Regions from separate parts of the Janthinobacterium sp. HH104 genome, predicted to be linked through region 2. Evidence: predicted binding sites of a transcription regulator. Region 2 holds the regulator's gene; the other holds the start of a gene.
What was found. Region 2 encodes LexA, which represses DNA repair genes until DNA is damaged. Its sites were predicted from a motif close to ACTGTATNNNNATACAGT; they were not measured.
Positions count from the first base shown of each region.

Region 1: the regulator LexA is predicted to act here: its motif matches at 4,627-4,644, upstream of recA (recombinase RecA).

Region 1 is NZ_LRIB01000013.1:29,151-36,715, forward strand. It holds gene JAB6_RS01005 (sodium:solute symporter family protein) at 1-1,916, opposite strand, end outside; gene JAB6_RS01010 (DUF4212 domain-containing protein) at 1,913-2,227, opposite strand; gene JAB6_RS01015 (sensor histidine kinase) at 2,220-3,761, opposite strand; gene JAB6_RS01020 (response regulator transcription factor) at 3,758-4,492, opposite strand; gene recA (recombinase RecA) at 4,748-5,851, shown strand; gene recX (recombination regulator RecX) at 6,055-6,510, shown strand; gene JAB6_RS01035 (class I SAM-dependent methyltransferase) at 6,667-7,565, shown strand, end outside.
Region 2 is NZ_LRIB01000035.1:180,419-187,983, forward strand. It holds gene JAB6_RS15700 (SPOR domain-containing protein) at 1-159, shown strand, start outside; gene JAB6_RS15705 (CvpA family protein) at 180-668, shown strand; gene purF (amidophosphoribosyltransferase) at 707-2,230, shown strand; gene JAB6_RS15715 (cystathionine gamma-synthase family protein) at 2,337-3,578, shown strand; gene lexA (transcriptional repressor LexA) at 3,663-4,298, opposite strand; gene rpsF (30S ribosomal protein S6) at 4,574-4,963, shown strand; gene priB (primosomal replication protein N) at 4,984-5,283, shown strand; gene rpsR (30S ribosomal protein S18) at 5,309-5,599, shown strand; gene rplI (50S ribosomal protein L9) at 5,627-6,082, shown strand; gene JAB6_RS15745 (replicative DNA helicase) at 6,218-7,565, shown strand, end outside.

The DNA.
Region 1 (7,565 bases), on a different contig from region 2:
TGGAACCATTGACCGCTGGCATTGCCGCCCAGCATGGTGCTCGTGTGCAGCATGTAATACAGGCATACGCCAAAGCCCGTCAGCATGCCGGCCAGTGCGCCCTGGAAGTTGGCGCGTTGCCAGAAGACGCCCAGCACCAGCGGCGGGAACAGGGTCGAGGCGGCCAGGGAAAAGGCTACGCCCACCAGCGACAAAATGTCCGCCGGCTTTTGCGAGGCCGCATAGGCGGCGATGAAGGCCACGGCCAGCAGCAGCAATTTTGAAATCGTCACGCGCTTTTGCGTCGAAGCCGTGGGATCGACCACCTTGTAATAGACGTCGTGCGACAGGGCGTTCGAGATGGCCAGCAGCAAGCCATCGGCCGTCGACAGGGCGGCGGCCAGGCCGCCTGCCGCCACCAGGCCGGAAATCACGTAGGGCAGGCCGGCGATCTCGGGCGTGGCCAGCACCAGCACGTCGGCGTCGATGGAAATTTCCGCCAGTTGCACGATGCCGTCGCGGTTGACGTCGACGATGCTGATCAGGGGACTGAGCTTGTCCACATTGGCCCAGTACGACACCCAGGTGGGCAGGTTCGCGTATTGCGTGCCCACGAGCGCCGAGTAAATATCGTACTTGACCAGCACGGCCAGCGCGGGAATCGTGAGATAGATCAACAAGATGAAGAACAGGGTCCAGAACACGGAGACGCGCGTTTCGTGCACGGAAGGCGTGGTGTACGATCGCATGAGGATATGCGGCAGGGCGGCCGTGCCCAGCATCATGCAAAACACGAGGGCCAGGAAATTGTTGCGCTTGATGTCGGATTGCTCGCGGTCCGCGGCGGGAAACGGCTGCGCGTGCGGAATGATCGGCTCGGCGCGTTTCTGGTTCTGCGCCTGCGCTGCCTGCCACAGCACGCGTGCCTCGTCCGGACTTTTCGGATAGGCGATCAGGTAGCGCTCCGCGTTGCGGATGTCGAACAGCGAGGTATTGCGCTGGCGCAAACTATCGAGCTGGCGCTGGGCCGCCAGGCGGCCTTGTTCCCAGGAACCGGGCAAGCCGTCGATGCGCGCCTGGTAGCTTTGCGCGCGCTGGCGGAAGATGGCGCGCACTTCGTTTTCTTTCGGGTCCGTTTCCAGCACGTGTTCGCGCGCACTCAGTTGCGTCAGCACCTTGCCGTAGGCGATCTGCGGCACGGGATTGTCCGCATGCTTGACCGACAGCCACATGGCGGGAATCAGAAAGGCGACGAGGATGATGATGTACTGCGCCACCTGCGTCCAGGTGATGGCGCGCATGCCGCCCAGAAAGGAGCAGACGAGAATGCTGGCCAGGCCCAGGAAGATGCCGACGGAAAAATCCACGCCCGTGAAGCGCGAGGCGATCAGGCCGACGGCGTAGATCTGCGCCACCACATAGGTAAACGACACGATGATGGTGGCGGCCACGGCCACCACGCGCACGCTGGCGCCCCGCTTGTCGGTGCCGCTGCCGTAGCGGGCGGCGAGGAAATCGGGAATCGTGTACTGGCTGAACTTGCGCAGGTAGGGTGCGATCAGGAGCGCCACCAGGCAATAGCCGCCCGTCCAGCCCATGATGAAGGCCAGGCCGTCGAAGCCGTTCAGGTACAGGCCGCCGGCCAGGCTGATGAAGCTGGCGGCCGAGATCCAGTCGGCGGCCGTGGCCATGCCGTTGAACATGGCTGGCACCCGGCGCCCCGCCACATAGTATTCGGTGACGTTCGAGGTGCGGCTGATGACGCCGATGGTGGCGTACAGGGTGATGGTGACGAGCATGAACAGGTAGCCGATCCACGCGCGCGGCATGCCTTCCTGTTCCAGCACGGACAAGGCAAGCAGGAAAGCGGCGAAACCGGCCGTAAACAGCAGGTAGTAGCGGCTCAGCCGCGCAAAGAAACTGCGCTGGCCGCTCATGCTTGCTCCTCGGTATGGAAATCCCGGTCGAGGCGCCGCATGCGCCAGGCATAGAAGGCGATGATGGCCAGGTACACGAGCGAGGCGCCCTGGGCCGCCATATAGAAGGGCAGCGGCCAGCCGAACAGGTTCAGGTGCAGCAGCTCGCGCGCATAGAACACGGTCAGGAAGCCCGTCAGCAGCCACACCAGCAGCAGGATGGCCGTCAGGCGCCGCGTCTTGCGCCAGTGGATGTCGCGGCGCGCCTGCAGCTCGGGGCTGGGCGCGTGCGATGGCCGCGCCGGGGCAACGGGTGGGCTCGGCTTATCCATACGTGATGTCATCCTCTTCTGGCGCGTCCGGCAACAGCAGGGCGATGCTCAGGCGCAGCAGGGTGCCCGGCAGCTTCGGCGACTGCGCGCGCGGATTGTTAAAAATATCGACTTCGGCGCCATGCTGCTGCGCAATTTCTCGCACGATGGCCAGGCCCAGGCCGCTACCGTCGACATTGCTGCCGAGAATGCGGTAAAAGCGTTCGAACACGTGGGCCCGCTCGGCCGGCGCAATGCCGGGACCCGTATCTTCCACTTCCAGGATGGCCAGTTCCAGGGTGCTGCGCACGCGCACCGTGACGCTGCCGCCCGACGGCGTGTAGCGCAGGGCGTTGTCGATCAGGTTGCTCAGCAGCTCGCGCAGCATCATGGCATTGCCGGAAATCATGATCGAATACGCGGGCTGCTCGAAGCCCAGGTCGATATGCTGGGCAAACGAAGCTTGAACCCAGTCCTGCACCACGCCGCGCGCCAGTTCGCTCAGCTCGATCGGCTCGAACGCCGTGCCCGCCTGCGGCTGGTTTTCCGCGCGCGCCAGGGCCAGCAACTGGTTGACGAGGCGCGTGGCCGCTTCCGAACTTTTCGCCAGTTGCAGCAGCGAGCGGTGGATCTCGTCGTGATCGGTCTGGCGCAGGGCCAGTTCCGACTGCATGCGCATGCCGGCCAGCGGCGTTTTCATCTGGTGCGCGGCATCGGCGATGAAGCGTTTCTGCATGTCGATCGACAGCGATAGCCGCGCCAGCATCTCGTTGAGCGAACCGACCAGCGGCGTGATTTCCTCGGGTACCTGGCCCGATTCGATCGGCGATAAATCGTCGGGTGGCCGGGCGCGTATGCGCTCCTGCAATTGCGCCAGCGGCGACAGGCCGCGCGCCAGGGCAAACCAGACGAGAGCCAGGATCACGGGCAGGATGATGAACTGCGGCAAAATCACGCCCTTGATGATTTCATTGGCCAGCTGGGCGCGTTTCTCCAGGGTTTCGGCAACTTGTACCAGCGCGCGGTGCGGCTCATCGTCGTTGTCGGCAGGAATGTCGAGATAGCTGAACGCCACGCGCACGGGCGTGCCGTGGATGGTGTCGTTGCGAAATAGCACCATGCCGCTGCGGTATTTGTCGGGATCCTGCGGCGGCGGCAAATCGCGGTCGCCGGCCAGGTATTCGCCGCGCGGACCCACCACCAGGTAATATAGGGTGTCGACATCGTCGCCGCGCAGCAAGTCGCGGCCATTATTATTGCTGCTGTTCTTGTCCGGCGCGCGGCGCAACATGGCGCCATCGGCCTGCTTGACTTGCTGCGTGAGCACGGTCACGCTGTCTTCCAGCGCATGGTCGAACGGCTGATTGGCGATGCCCTTGGCCACCAGATAGGTGATGGCGATGCTCATCGGCCACAGCAGCAGCAGGGGCGCCAGCATCCAGTCGAGGATTTCGCCGAACAGCGAGTGCTCGATCGTGTCATCCTGCTCCGTGGTGGGCGGCTCGAACCAGTCGTCGTCGTCCGGCTCGTCCGCTGGCGCCTCGCGCGCCTTCACTTGCTGGCGGGTCCGCTGGCCGGGCTTGCCGACTCGCCCGCTTCAGCGTTCAGGCGCGCCGCTTCCGAATATTTTTCCAGGCAATAGCCGAGGCCGCGCACGGTGGCGATGCGCACGCCGCCTACTTCGATCTTCTTGCGCAGGCGGTGCACATACACTTCGATGGCGTTGTTCGACACTTCCTCGCCCCATTCGCACAGGTGGTCGACCAGCTGCTCTTTCGAGACGAGGCGGCCGGTGCGACCCAGCAGGATTTCCAGCAAGCCCAGTTCGCGCGCCGACAGGTCGAGCATCTGGTCGTTGATGTAGGCGCTGCGCCCCACCTGGTCGTAGCTGAGGGGGCCGTGCTTGATGATGGTGGCGCCGCCGCCGGCGCCGCGGCGCGTCAGGGCGCGCACTCTTGCCTCGAGTTCCGACAAGGCGAACGGCTTGGCCATATAATCATCGGCACCGAGGTCGAGGCCATTCACGCGTTGTTCGATGGAATCGGCGGCCGTCAGGATCAGCACAGGCAGCAGCGAAGCGCGTGCGCGCAGGCGGCGCAGCACTTCCAGGCCGGACATTTTCGGCAGGCCCAGGTCGAGGATCAGCAAGTCGAATTCCTGGGTGGACAGGGCCGTATCGGCCTCTTGCCCCGTCTTGACGTAGTCGATCGCATAACCGGACTGGCGCAGCGAGCGGGTCAGGCCATCGGCCAGCACGCTGTCATCTTCGGCAAGTAAAATACGCATGGTGCACTTCCTATGCTTTGCGGCGGTAGAAGCTTGTATTGTGTTTCATTTTCCGCAAGGTGGCGAATTTTTGTGAAAATCCACGCTTGTATTGATCTGTTTCAAAACAAATCCACGTTCCGCTTGCATTGATCACTGTTTTTTTATACAGTACTGTCTGTGTAAAGAATTTAACCCACTGGCGCTATCGCAGGCTGCACGGTTCACGTAGATGCGTCACGTGAATCCGCAACTGTAGAACGGCTGAAAGAACATATGGACGATAAAAAAGCTGTAGTACCCGCATCGGAAAAAGCCAAGGCGCTCGCCGCCGCACTGGCGCAGATCGAGAAGCAGTTTGGCAAAGGTTCGGTCATGCGCATGGATGCCAGCGCACCGATCGAAGAAGTGCAAGTCGTGTCGACCGGTTCGCTCGGCCTCGATATCGCGCTGGGCGTGGGCGGCTTGCCGCGCGGCCGCGTGGTGGAAATCTACGGTCCGGAATCGTCGGGTAAAACCACCTTGACCCTGCAAACCATCGCCGAAATGCAAAAACTGGGCGGCACGTGCGCCTTTATCGATGCCGAGCACGCGCTCGACGTCGGCTACGCGCAAAAGCTGGGCGTGAACCTGCACGAATTGCTGATCTCGCAACCGGACACGGGCGAGCAGGCGCTGGAAATCTGCGACGCCCTCGTCCGTTCGGGCAGTGTCGACCTCGTCGTCATCGACTCCGTGGCCGCACTGACGCCACGCGCCGAGATCGAAGGCGACATGGGTGATTCCCTGCCAGGCCTGCAAGCGCGTCTGATGTCGCAAGCCCTGCGCAAGCTGACCGGTTCCATCAACCGCACCAATACCCTGGTCATCTTCATCAACCAGATCCGCATGAAGATCGGCGTGATGTTCGGCAGCCCGGAAACAACCACGGGCGGCAATGCGCTGAAATTCTACGCCTCCGTGCGTCTGGACATCCGCCGCACCGGTTCGATCAAGTCCGGCGATGAAGTGATCGGCAACGAAACCAAGGTCAAGGTCGTCAAGAACAAGATCGCGCCACCGTTCAAGGAAGCGCACTTCGACATCCTGTACGGCGCAGGTACTTCGCGCGAAGGCGAAATCCTGGACCTGGGCTCGGATGCCAAGATCGTGGAAAAATCCGGTTCGTGGTACAGCTACAACGGCGAACGCATCGGCCAGGGCAAGGACAACGCCCGCGCCTTCCTGCAAGAGCGTCCGGCGCTGGCCCGCGAAATCGAAAACAAGGTCCGCGCTTCGCTGGGCGTGCGCGAACTGCCGCCGCTGGCTGCTGAAAAGCCGGAAAAAGCGGACAAAGCCGCCGACAAGGCTGCCAAGGCTGCGGAAGCCAAGCCAGAGTAGGTCGGATTAGCGCGGCAAAGCCGCGCGTAATCTGACAACACCACAGACGTCAACAATGTTGTCGGATTACGGCCCAAGGGGCCTAATCCGACCTACGCATGGCTTGCCGCAAGGTAGGACCATGATCGCCGTCCCGCGCTGTTGCGCCGGGCGGCGATTGTGTTTGGGTGATGTGATTGTGGAATGAAAGACAAGGTGGGTGTATGGCCGCAGTACAACTAAGCCTGAAGGGCAGGGCGCTACGCTTTTTGTCGATGCGTGAACACAGCCGCATGGAATTGCGGCGCAAGCTGCAGCGCCATGCGCAAGAGGGCGATGACGTGGAAGCCTTGCTTGACAGCCTAGAGCAAGCGAACTGGCTGTCGCAGGAGCGCTTTTCCGAGTCGCTGATCCACCGCCGCTCGGCCCGCTTCGGCAATAGCCGCATCATGGCCGAGCTGCAAAGCCATGGCATCGGCGGCGAGGCGCTGCAGGAACTCAAGGCGGGCCTGGCCGAAGGGGAAGTTGCGCGCGCCTGCGAAGTCTGGCGCCGCAAGTTTGGCGAAGTGGCGCAGGACGCGGAGCAGCGCAACAAGCAGATGCGCTTCCTGATGCAGCGCGGCTTTTCCCAGCGCGCCGTGCAAGCGGCCTTGAAGGGGCTGGATCCCGACGAGGAATGAGGCTGGTCATGGCGCGCCGGCCGGCCTCCGTCGTGCCCCATGAACTGCGCTTTCAAACGCCGTCTGTTTCCAGTATGGCGACGCCGCGCGATAAGGTATTCTGGCGCTCGAACGCTGTGCGATGCGCGCAGCACCACTGACCGTGACAGGATCGAGATGAGCAACTGGAATGCCGGCTATATGGCCGAAATCGCCTATACCTATGGCTATTACGAAGAATTGAATCCTCTGCGCCTGCGGCTGCCCCTGCTGGCTGCCGGGCTTGCCTTGCCGGCCAGCGGCACGGCTTGCGAGCTGGGCTTTGGCCAGGGCATCAGCGCCAACATCCATGCGGCGGCGTCTTCCACGCGCTGGCATGGCAATGATTTCAATCCGTCCCAGGCCGCCTTTGCGCAGGAGCTGGCCAGCGTGGCCGGCGCCGGCGCACAGTTCACGGACGAATCGTTCGCGCAGTTTTGCTGCCGTGACGACTTGCCCGATTTCGACTTTATCTGCCTGCACGGGATCTGGAGCTGGGTCTCGGCAGAAAATCGCGCCTTGATCGTCGATTTCCTGCAGCGCAAGCTGAAAGTGGGTGGCGTCGCCTATATCAGCTATAACACGCAGCCGGGCTGGAGTGCCATGATGCCGATGCGCGACTTGCTGGCCGAGCATAGCCGCGTCATGAGCGCGCCCGGCGTGGGCGTGCTGGCACGAGTCGACGGCGCCATCGATTTTGTCGACAGGATGATCGCCGTGCAACCGCGCTATCTGGAGGCCAATCCCCTGCTGGCGGACCGTTTCGAGAAGCTGAAAGCGCTGGACCGCAACTATATTGCACACGAATATTTCAATGCGGATTGGCAGCCGATGGCCTTTTCCAGCGTTGCGGCCATGCTGGGCGAGGCCAAGCTGGAGTTCGCCTCGTCCGCCAACTATACCGCTCTGGTCGACATGCTGAACCTGACGGCCGAACACCAGCAATTCCTGGCCGGGATACCCGATCCCGTCTTCCGCGAGACGACGCGCGCCTTTCTCGTCAACGAGCAATTCCGCAAGGATTACTGGGTCAAGGG
Region 2 (7,565 bases):
CGCGATGCGGGCATCAAGTCGTACACGCAGAAAGTCTCGAGCCCGGCGGGCGAGCGCATCCGCGTGCGCGTGGGGCCGTTCGGCAGCCGCGAAGACGCTGAAAAGACCCGCGCCAAGCTGCAAAAGCTGGGCCTGGGCGGCAGTCTGGTGCCGGCGTGATGTTGCAAGGCTGAACGCGCGTGACGATCTTCGATTACCTGGTGCTGTTCGTGCTGGTGACGTCCGTGCTGATTAGCATGATGCGTGGCCTGGTCAAGGAAATACTGTCATTGGTCAGCTGGATCGTGGCGTTCGTCATTGCCAACGCGTATGGCGCTACCCTGGCGAAATTCCTGCCGGAAGCCGTGCCTGGCGAAGCCATCCGTTTGTTGCTGGCCTTCGTCGTGCTGTTCATCGGCGTGCGTATTTTGATGGGATTGCTGTCCATGACGGTCGACGCGCTCGTCAAGGTGACGGGCTTGAGCCTGGCTGACCGCACCCTGGGCACCCTGTTCGGCGTGGCGCGAGGGCTTGTGATCGTGCTGACCGCCGTCATCTTGTGTGGCATGACGTCCATACCGCAGCAGCCATTCTGGAAAAACGCGCAGTTCAGCCCGCTCGCAGAGCAGGGCGCGCGCGCCATCAAGCCTTATCTGCCTGCCGCTTACGCGCAGCATGTGAAATTTTGAATTTTTTTAAAATCAGTAGCACAGTTTAGGAGCACACCATGTGTGGCATCGTCGGCGTCGTTTCCCATCAACCTGTCAATCAATTGCTCTATGATGCATTGTTGCTCTTGCAACATCGCGGTCAGGACGCGGCAGGGATTGCGACCAATCACAGCAGTATGTTTTCCATGCACAAAGCCAACGGCCTCGTGCGTGACGTCTTCCGTACGCGCAACATGCGTTCGCTGCAAGGCACGACGGGCATCGGCCATTGCCGCTACCCGACGGCCGGTTCGTCGAGCGAAGAGGAAGCACAACCGTTCTATGTGAATGCGCCGTTCGGCATCACCCTGGCGCACAATGGCAACCTGACCAACTGGGAACAGTTGAAGCTGGAAATGTTCAAGAACGACCGCCGCCACATCAATACCGATTCCGATTCGGAAGTGCTGCTCAACGTGCTGGCGCATGAAATCCAGGAAGCGACGACGGGCCTGAACCTGGACCCGGAAGCCATCTTCAAGGCCGTTACCGTGCTGAACCGCCGCGTCAAGGGCGGTTACGCCGCCGTTGCGCAAATCGCCGGCGTGGGCTTGCTGGCCTTCCGCGACCCGCACGGCATCCGTCCGCTGTGCCTGGGCATCAATGAAACGGAGCAGGGTCCCGAATACCTGATCGCTTCCGAATCCGTAGCCCTGGAAGGCATGGGCTTCCGCTTCGTGCGCGACATCGGTCCCGGCGAAGCCGTCTTCATCGATGCCGACAAGAAATTGCACAGCGCCCAGTGCGCCGACAATGCCAGCCTGAACCCGTGCGTGTTCGAATTCGTCTACCTGGCCCGTCCCGACTCCGTCATCGACGGCGCTTCCGTGTACGCCACGCGCCTGAAAATGGGCGAATACCTGGCCGAGAAGATCCGCGCCGAATTGCCAGGCGTGCATATCGACGTGGTCATGCCGATTCCCGATTCCTCGCGTCCGGCCGCCATCCAGCTGGCCATGGCGTTGAACATCGAGTACCGCGAAGGCTTCATCAAGAACCGCTACATCGGCCGTACCTTCATCATGCCGGGCCAGGCGGCACGCAAGAAATCCGTGCGCCAGAAGCTCAACGCGATCCCGTCCGAATTCAAGGATAAAGTGGTGCTGCTGGTCGACGATTCCATCGTGCGCGGCACCACCAGCCGTGAAATCGTGCAGATGGCGCGTGAAGCGGGCGCGACGAAGGTCATCTTCGCCTCGGCCGCGCCACCGGTGATCTACCCGAACGTGTACGGCATCGACATGCCGACGCGCGACGAGCTGATCGCCTACGGCCGCACGACGGAAGAAGTGTGCCGCGAAATCACGGCCGACTACCTCGTGTACCAGGATATCGGCGCGCTGAAGCAGGCGATCGCCGACGTCAACCCGGCCCTGACGAACTTCGAGGCATCGTGCTTCGATGGCGTGTACGTGACGGGCGACGTGTCGCAGGAATACCTGGACCGCCTGGAATATGCGCGCCACCATCCGAAGGCGGCAGCGCCCGAAGATACGCCCCGTTCCCAGCTGAACCTGAACCTGGCGACAACGGAAGCATAAGTACCTGCCCGGCCGATGCCGGGCTTTTTTTGGGGTCGGACCTTCAGGTCTGACCCCAGCACTTGCCTTGGGTTAAGCGGCAAGACGAGTATTTGGAACTTCCACCATGACCAACAAAAAAACCTACGGCTTCACCACCACCATCCTGCACAACGACCGCCGCAAGGGCATCGAGCACGGCTCGCTGCACAAGCCCGTGCACACTTCCGTTGCCTTCGGTTACGCCGATGCGCGCCAGCTCGCGTCCGTGTTCCAGGGCAAGGAGCCGGGCTTCCGTTATGGCCGCCAAGGCAACCCGACCGTCTCCGCGCTGGAAGACAAGGTCAACAAGATGGAAGACGGCGTGGCGACTTTGTGCTTCGCCACCGGCATGGGCGCCATCGGCGCCGTGGTGCAATCGTTGCTGCGCGCGGGCGACCATGTCGTGTCGTCGGCCTTTTTGTTTGGCAACACCAACAGCTTGTGGCAAACGGTGACGGGGCAGGGCATCGGCGTGTCATTCGTCGACGCCACCGAGGTGGCCAATGTGGCTGCGGCCATCACGCCGGCCACGCGCATCGTGTTTGTGGAAACCATCGCCAATCCGCGCACGCAGATCGCTGACCTGAAGAAAATCGGCGACTTGTGCCACGAGAAGGGCATCTTGTACATCGTCGACAACACGATGACGACGCCATATCTGTTCCGCCCGAAAGCTGTGGGCGCGGGCCTGGTGGTCAATGCCTTGACGAAATCCATCGGCGGCCACGGCAATGCCCTGGGCGGCAGCTTGACGGACACGGGCGTGTTCGACTGGACGCAGTATCCGAACATTTTCGAGAATTACAAGAAGGCGGCGCCCGCGCAGTGGGGCATCGCGCAAATCCGTGCCAAGGCTTTGCGCGACTTCGGCGCCTCGCTGGGGCCGGAAGCTGCGCATCATATCGCCGTCGGCGCGGAAACCATGGCCTTGCGCATGGACCGCACCTGCTCGAACGCCCTGGCGCTGGCCAACATGCTGCAGGCCGACCCGAGAGTGGCTGCCGTGCATTATCCTGGCCTGGCGTCGCACCCGCAGCATGCGCTGGCCACCGACTTGTTCCGCAGCTATGGCTCGTTGTTCAGCTTTGAGCTGAAAGATGGCATCGACTGCTTCGATTTCCTCAATCGTCTCAATCTTGCCATTCCCGCCAGCAACCTCGGCGACACGCGCACCCTGGTCATTCCCGTCGCCCACACGATTTTCTACGAGATGGGTGCCGAGCGCCGCGCCAGCATGGGCATCGCCGAATCGCTGATCCGCGTGTCCGTCGGTATTGAGGACGAGGCGGATCTGCTTGAGGATTTCCGAGGAGCGTTGGAGGGCTGAGAGCGGTGTTGGTGATTAGGCCATGTGCCAGTTGTGAGGCAAACTAAAAACTGGGGTCAGACCCGGCGGGTCTGAGCATGCAGCTTAATGCCAGCTGCGCATGAGTCCTACCGCCAAACCTTCCAAAGCAAACTCGTCTTCGGGCGACACTGTAATCACCTTGAAGTCCGGATTTTCCGGCAGCAGTTCGATGACGGAGCCCGTCTTCTTGTAGCGCTTGACGGTGACTTCGTCGCCGATGCGGGCGACGACGATCTGGCCATTCTTGGCGCTGTCGACTTTTTTCACGGCCAGCAAGTCGCCATCCATGATGCCGGCGTCGCGCATGGACCAGCCGCGCACCTTCAGCAGGAAATCGGGCTTGGCCGAGAACAGGGCCGGGTCCACGTTGTAGCTCGCTTCCAGGTTTTCCTGGGCCAGGATGGGCGAACCGGCCGCCACCCGGCCGATCAGGGGCAGCGACATCAGCAGGGCTGCCGGCACTTTCGACGGCGGCGCTTCGGCGGCCGCACCGATCAGGCGGATGCCGCGCGAGGTGCCGGGCGAAATCTCGATCGCGCCCTTGCGGGCCAGGGCCTGCAAATGCTCTTCGGCCGCATTGGCCGATTTGAAACCCAGTTCATTGGCGATTTCGGCACGGGTGGGAGGAAAGCCCGTGTTTTCAATCGCGTCCTTGATCAGGTTCAGGATTTGTTCTTGTCGTGCTGTCAGCTTGATCATGAGCGGTGGGTGCATACTAAAATGCTGTCTATATGAACAGTCTGTATTTTTGTACAGTATCGCCCACTATGCAAGGGGATTTCCGTGTTTTGGGCGAATTTCGCAAGAAATACTTGTCCACGGCCGGAAAGCACGGCGGCGCACGGGTTTTTCGGGCGCTTGTGGAAGGAATGATTGAAACGTTTGCAAAAGGCGGTTATAATCTTCGGCTGACCTTCCCACACCCGTCTTGACGCCGGGGTGGGCGATTATCAATCCGACCTGAAGGAGTTTGCATGCGTCATTATGAAATAGTCTTTATCGTCCATCCGGACCAAAGCGAGCAAGTGCCCGCGATGATCGAACGCTACAAAGCCAGCGTAACCACCCGCGGCGGTTCGGTTCACCGCGTGGAAGATTGGGGCCGCCGTCAAATGGCTTACTCGATCCAAAAGCTGCCTAAAGCACACTACATCTGCCTGAACATCGAATGCGACAACGAGACCCTGGTCGAGTTGGAAACAGCATTCAAATTCAATGATGCCGTGTTGCGTCACCTGACCGTTAAAATGAAGAAAGCTGAAACAGCTCCTTCGCCGATGATGAAATCGGTACAACGCGAAGACGCGGCCAAAAGCCACCGCACCGAAGCACCAGCAGCCGCTCCAGCCGCAGCAGCAGCTTAATTCTTGACCAGGATCGTGCGCTGAACCAGCTACAAGTAACCGCCATCATTGCCGAGCGCGAAATATTGCGCTATACCCCGGCAGGGCTGCCGATTGTGAATGCAGTATTGCAACACAGTTCGCAGCAGATGGAAGCAGGGATTGCCCGTTTGACCGAGTTTGATGTTGCCGCGCTAGCCGCTGGCGAAATCTCAGGCAGGTTCAGTCAGGCAAGCTTGGGCGGGGTATATCAGTTCACGGGTTTCCTGGCCAGGAAGAGCCGCAACAGCAAGAGTTTGGTGTTTCACATCATTGATTTTAGTGCAGTCAATTCTGACTAGCGCATTTTAGATACAGGAGCCTGACATGGCATTCGGTAAAAAGTTCGACAAAAATAAGCTCAAGCTTAAAGAAAAACGCAAACAGCAAAACCCGTTGTTCAAACGCAAGAAGTTCTGCCGCTTCACCGCAGCTCACGTTGAGCAAGTCGACTACAAAGACGTCGACACGCTGAAAGACTTCGTCCAAGAAAACGGCAAGATCATGCCAGCACGCCTGACCGGTACCAAAGCGCACTACCAGCGCCAAGTTGACACCGCAATCAAGCGCGCTCGCTTCCTCGCGCTGCTGCCATACACCGATCTGCACCACGCTTAATCGGTCAGATATTCCTGGAGAAGAACTATGCAAATCATTCTGTTAGAAAAAGTTGTTAACGTCGGTAACCTCGGCGAAGTCGTCAAAGTCAAAGACGGTTACGCACGTAACTTCCTGATCCCGCAACGCCTGGCACGTCGTGCTACGGCAACCGCTGTGGCTGAATTCGAAGTCAAGCGCGCCGAACTGGAAAAAGCTGCTGCCGCCAAACTGGCCGCATCGCAAGCCCAGGGCGAAAAACTGAGCGGCCTGACCGTTCAAGTTGCTCAAAAAGCTGGTGTTGATGGCCGTCTGTTCGGTTCCGTCACCAACTTCGACATCGCTGAAGCGCTGACCAAGCAAGGTTTTGCTGTTGAAAAAGCACAAATCCGCATGCCTACCGGCCCGCTGAAGATCGTTGGCGAGCACAACGTTTCGGTTGCTCTGCACACCGACGTGGTCGTGGAAGTTGTTATCGCTGTCGTTCCAGACGCGAACGCGTAATTGTCTGCGGGCCTGGCCCGCAAGCATTGCCGCACTATGAAAAGCCGGGTTCGCCCGGCTTTTTTGTGGCCTTTTTTTCGCTCAATTTCAGCCCTTTATTTTTGCCATCACGCCGAAGCGGGTATAATTCGCGCCATGAACGCCCCCTCTGATCCGCAACTGGATTCCCTCCGTATTCCGCCGCATTCGATCGAAGCAGAACAATCCGTCATCGGTGGTCTGCTGCGCGACAATGCCGCATATGACCGCATCGCCGACTTCATGCATGCGGAGGATTTCTATCGCTATGACCATCGCATCATCTTCGAGCAAATCGTCAAGATGGTTAACGCTTCCAAGCCAGCCGATGTCATTACTGTTTTTGAAACCCTGACCCAGCTCGGCAAGGCCGATGACGTGGGCGGACTCGCTTACCTGAATGCCATGGCGCAAAACACGCCATCGGCCGCGAACATCCGGCGTTACGCCGAGATCGTGCGCGACCGCGGCGTGCTGCGTAAACTCATCACCGTCGCCGACGATATCTCCGGCACGGCCTTCAGCCCGCAAGGCAAGGAAGTCAAGCAGATGCTTGACGAGGCCGAATCGAAGATTTTCGCCATTGCCGAAGAAGGCGCGCGCGGCGCCCAGGGCTGGACCGCCATCCAGCCCCTGCTGACGCAGGTGGTCGAGCGTATCGACGAACTGTACAGCCGCGACAACCAGAGTGAAATCACGGGCGTGCCCACCGGTTTCATCGACCTCGACCGCATGACCTCGGGTCTGCAGCCGGGCGACCTGGTAATCGTGGCGGGCCGTCCTTCGATGGGCAAGACGGCGTTTTCCGTCAACATCGGCGAAAACGTGGCCATCGACAGCGGCTTGCCCGTGGCCGTGTTCTCGATGGAGATGGGCGGCGCCCAGCTGGCCATGCGTATGCTCGGCTCCGTCGGACAGCTCGACCAGCACCGTTTGCGTACTGGCCGCCTGAACGACGAAGACTGGCCGCGCCTGACGAACGCCATTCAAAAGATGAACGACGCGCAGTTGTACATCGATGAAACGCCGGCGCTCAATTCCATCGAATTGCGCGCCCGCTCGCGCCGCTTGTCGCGTCAATGCGGCAAGCTGGGCCTGATCATCGTCGATTACTTGCAACTGATGTCGGCCAATACGCCGGGCGACAACCGCGCCACGGAGATTTCCGAGATTTCGCGGGGCTTGAAAGGCCTGGCGAAAGAACTCGGATGCCCCGTGATCGCGCTGTCCCAGCTGAACCGCTCGCTGGAACAACGCCCGAACAAACGTCCTGTCATGTCCGACTTGCGCGAATCGGGCGCTATTGAGCAGGATGCCGACGTGATCCTGTTCATTTACCGCGACGAGGTGTATAACCCCGACTCGCCGGACAAGGGAACGGCCGAGATCATCATCGGTAAACAACGTAACGGTCCAATCGGCAGCATCCGCCTCACCTTCATGGGGCAATACACCAAATTTGGCA